DNA from 2 places in the Roseateles sp. GW821-FHT03B02 genome. Region 1 is predicted to be linked to the other one. Evidence: predicted binding sites of a transcription regulator. Region 1 holds the regulator's gene; the other holds the start of a gene.

Region 1 (2,197 bases):
TGACCGGGTCGTCCTCCCGCTCGGCGGCCTCGAAGGCGAGCAGCACGCGGCGGCGGATCTCGAAGGCGTCCTGCAGCGTCTTCAGGCCCGGTGCGAATGCAGCCCAGTCGTCGCGGCCGAAATAGCTGTGGGTGGCGCCGGCCGCGACGATGAGGTGGTCCCAGCACAGCGTGGCGCCGTCCTTCAGTGTGGCGGTCTGTGCGCGGGCGTCGAGGGCGGTGACCTCGCCCAGCAGTGTCGTCACGTTGGGCTGGCGGCGGAACAGGTGGCGGATGGGCGCCGCAATGGACGGGGCCGACAGGCCGGCCGTGGCCACCTGGTAGAGCAGGGGCTGGAAGAGGTGGTGGTTGGTCTTGTCGACGACGGTGACGTCGACCTCGGCAGCGGCGAGGGCTCGCGCCGCCTCCAGGCCGCCGAACCCGCAGCCGATAATGAGGACTTGGGGACGCATGAAGCCATGCTACGCCTCATTTGCTGCGCTGCAGCAAATGACCCCCGAGCCTGCCCGGTCAGCAGGCGGCGTTGGAAATGAGACGCTGCAAGGCCTGAGGATCGAGCACGGTGATCTGGCGCTGCTTGACGTCCAGCACGCCGTCTTCCTGGAACTTGGAGAAGGTGCGGCTGACGGTTTCGAGCTTGAGGCCGAGGTAGCTGCCGATCTCCTCGCGCGTCATGCGCAGCACCAGGCTGCTCGACGAGAAGCCGCGCGCCTGCAGGCGCTGCGTCAGGTTCAGCAGGAACGCCGCCAAGCGTTCCTCGGCGCGCATGTTGCCCAGCAGCAGCATGACGCCGTGGTCGCGCACGATCTCGCGGCTCATGATCTTGTGGAACTGGTGCTGCAGCAGCGTGAATTCGCGCGACAGCTCCTCCAGGTCGCGGTACTGGATCACGCAGACGGAGGAGTCCTCCAGCGCGACGGCATCGCAGTGGTGCTGGTCGCTGCTGATGCCGTCCAGTCCGAGCAACTCGCCGGCCATCTGAAAACCGGTCACCTGGTCGCGACCGTCCTCGCTGCCCACGCAGGTCTTGAAGAAGCCGGTGCGCACGGCGTACAACGCCTCGAAGCGGTCGCCGTTGCGGAACAGGTGGTCGCCTCGCTGAACGCTGCGGCGCTTCTCCACCAGCCCGTCCAGGCGCTGCAGATCGGCCGGGCTCAACCCCACCGGCAGGCAGAGTTCACGCAGATTGCAGCTGGCACAGGCGACCCGCAGCGGTTCGAGCGTCGCGGCACCGGGCTGCGCGGGCATGTCTGGGGTGATCGGCACGCTCATCGGGCGGGTGAGAGGGGTCAGCATGAAACGCATTGTTCTCGGCGGCCTGCGCTGCAGCCTTGACTTGGATCAACGCCCGGCCCGGTGGCTGCCGGCACAGTGGCGGCATGCCAGCCGTCACAGACCGCCCCATCGATGCCGACCTGCTGCGCCGCCACGACGTGGCAGGCCCGCGCTACACGTCCTATCCCACGGCCGACCGCCTCGTCGAGGCCTACCAGGGGCCCCAGCATCTGCAGGCGCTGCGCCAACGCGGCACGGTGCAGCCGCTGTCCGTCTACGTCCACATCCCGTTCTGCGAGCAGCTCTGCTACTACTGCGCCTGCAACAAGATCATCACCAAGCACCACGAGCGCGCCGCGCCGTACCTGGCCGCGCTGGAGGTGGAGATGGATCTCGTCGCCGAAGCCCTGGGCGGCACGGCCCCGGTGTCGCAGCTGCACCTGGGCGGCGGCTCCCCCACTTTCCTGTCCGACGTCGAGCTGACCTCGCTGATGGACGCCCTGCGCCGGCGCTTCAGGATCCTGCCGAACGCCGAGGTCTCGGTCGAGGTGGATCCGCGCACGGTGGATGCGGGCCGGCTGGCGCATCTGCGCTCGCTGGGCTTCAACCGCCTGTCCTTCGGCGTGCAGGATTTCGACGCCGCCGTGCAGAAGGCCGTGCATCGCGTGCAGCCGTTGGAGCAGGTGGCCGCGCTGATGCAGAACGCCCGCGAGCTGGGCTTCTCGTCCACCAACGTCGACCTGATCTACGGCCTGCCGCTGCAGACGCCGGCGAGCTTTGCCCGCACCATTGCGCAGGTGGCCGAGTTGCGGCCCGACCGCATCGCGATGTACGCCTATGCCCACCTGCCGCAGCGCTTCAAGCCGCAGCGCCGCATCGTGGCTGAGATGCTGCCGCCGGCCGGCGACAAGCTGGCCATGCTG
Region 2 (2,197 bases), on a different contig from region 1:
GGGTCAGTGCGCTCGGGTAGCCCTGGGCCGACAGTTCGTCGAGGAGAGCCCGGGCCTCGGCTGGCCGGTTGCCGTTGCGAGCCTCGACGTAGGCCTGCCAGCGCGCGGCCAGCGGGTCATCCGCCGCCCGCGTGGGCTGCGACAGAAGGAAGACGAGGCTCAGGCCGGCAGCAAGCCCGCGCAGCAGTGGGCAGGGTCGAAGGAAGTCGCAGAAGTGCATGGCAGGAAGGCTCCGTGAAGAGGGTTCCTGGACATACGCCGGTTTCCTGCGCTAAAAGGTTCATCGGCCGCGACGAGGCGGCCCGGTTTTTTCAACGACTGGCCGGCTGGACCGCGGCCAGCGCGCGCAGGCCCTGGCCCACGCGCTCGCGGCTGCCCTGGGCGGCGGCGTTCAGCGTGCTGGCGTCATCGGCCAGCTCCAGCCCCGCGCCGGCCAGGGCCTGGCGCGCATCGGCCACGCTCAAGCCGAAGACCTCGGCCAGCGTGCGCAGCGGCGCGCGCGACAACGCCTGCACGGCGATGCCCGACACCGAGGGGCCCTTGCCCTCGGCCGGGCGGACGAAATAGGTGCCCGCCACGACCGCCAGTGCCGCCAACAGCAGCGCCGCCGCGCGACGCCGGCCGCTGAAGTGCCGCTTGAACGCCGGCAGGTTGGACAGCACATGCACCAGCACGGCCGCCACCAGGGCCCAGCCCAGCCATTCGTGGATCTCCTTCTGCAGCGGCGACTGCCAGCGGAAGAACATCAGCACGCCGGTGCAGGCCATCAGCGTGAAGCTGGCCATGACGAGGGGCGTGGCCCAGTCGCGGGAAACGGCAGGTGTGGTCATCGAGCGGATCAAAAAGAGTGGGCAGGCCGGGTCATCATCGGTCAGGCAGGTAAACGTCGCGTTGCTGCGGCGGTCCTAGAGAGCCCTCTCGCATCGGCCGCCACGTTGACGAGGATCAGGGCGACACACCCCCACCCCTGCCTAGAGTGCTCCCACGTTCTGCTTCCGGCGACCCGCGTCGCCTGCTCCCCATGCTTGACCCCAAGAACGCCGACGTCTGGCTCGTCGGCGGCGGCATCGCCTCCATGGCCGCGGCCACCTTCCTCATCCGCGACGCCGGCATGCCCGGCCACCGCATCCACATCCTCGAAGAACTCGGCATCGCCGGCGGCTGTCTGGACGGCAGCGCATCGCCCACCCAGCCCGGCTACGTCACCCGCGGCGGGCGCATGCTGTGCGAGGAGGTCTACCAGTGCCTGTGGAACCTGCTGGACGGCATCCCCTCGCTGGAGAAGCCGGGCCTGAGCGTGCGGCAGGAGATCGCCGCCTTCAACGCCCAGGTGCACACCGAGGCCCGCGCCCGCCTCATCGGCCAGGGCCCGCGCATCCTGGATGCGAAGCACTATGGACTCAACGGCCATGACCGTGCCGAGCTCACCCGCCTGCTCGCCACGCCCGAGAGCCTGCTCGGCGCGCGGCGCATCGACGAACTCTTCTCGCCGCACTTCTTCCAGAGCAACTTCTGGCAGATGTGGCGCACCACCTTCGCCTTCCAGGACTGGCACAGCGCCATCGAGCTGCGCCGCTACTTCCTTCGCTTCTTGCAAGAATTCCCGCGCATGCACACGCTGGCCGGCGTGCGCCGCACGCCATACAACCAGTACGACTCCATCGCCGTGCCGCTGCAGCGCTGGCTGCTGGCCCAGGGGGTGGAAGTGCGCTTCGGCCACCGCGTGACCGACATCGACTTCGACCAGCGCGACCCCGCCCACCGCCGCGCCACCGGGCTGCACGTGCAGACGGCCCAGGGCGCCCACACCCTCGACCTCGCCCCGGGCGACGCCTGCTTCGTGACGCTGGGCTCCATCACCGCCGATGCCACCTATGGCAGCAACAGCGAGGCGCCCGACCTCGTGCGCGACCGCCGCGATGGCGCCTGGTCGCTGTGGGAGACGCTGGCCCTCAAGGCCGACGACTTCGGTCGCCCGCACACCTTCTTCAATGTGGATGACAACAAGTGGGAGTCGTTCACCCTCACCATGCACGGCCGCACGCTGCTGGACCGCATCGCCGAATTCAGCGGCAACCCGCCCGGCACCGGCGCGCTGATGACGCTGGTGGACTCCAACTGGCTGATGTCCCTCGTCGTGCCCCACCAGCCCCACTTCCCCGGCATGCCAGCAGACACCTTCACTGCCTGGGGCTAC

The links. The regulator FNR, encoded in region 1, switches genes on or off when oxygen is low (the NO sensors DNR and NnrR bind a similar motif). The targets are predictions, from matches to a motif close to TTGATNNNNATCAA.
Region 2: AC07VX_RS14940 (oleate hydratase) is a predicted target of FNR. The motif match lies at 936-949, and genes of this name have one in related genera.

What each region holds. Positions count from the first base shown of each region.
Region 1 covers NZ_JBWKUV010000013.1:19,471-21,667, reverse strand. Annotated here, with positions in the region: gene AC07VX_RS25290 (NAD(P)/FAD-dependent oxidoreductase) at 1-451, opposite strand, end outside; gene fnr (fumarate/nitrate reduction transcriptional regulator Fnr) at 510-1,247, opposite strand; gene hemN (oxygen-independent coproporphyrinogen III oxidase) at 1,379-2,197, shown strand, end outside.
Region 2 covers NZ_JBWKUV010000005.1:45,824-48,020, reverse strand. Annotated here, with positions in the region: gene AC07VX_RS14950 (tetratricopeptide repeat protein) at 1-220, opposite strand, end outside; gene AC07VX_RS14945 (DUF4405 domain-containing protein) at 312-830, opposite strand; gene AC07VX_RS14940 (oleate hydratase) at 1,022-2,197, shown strand, end outside.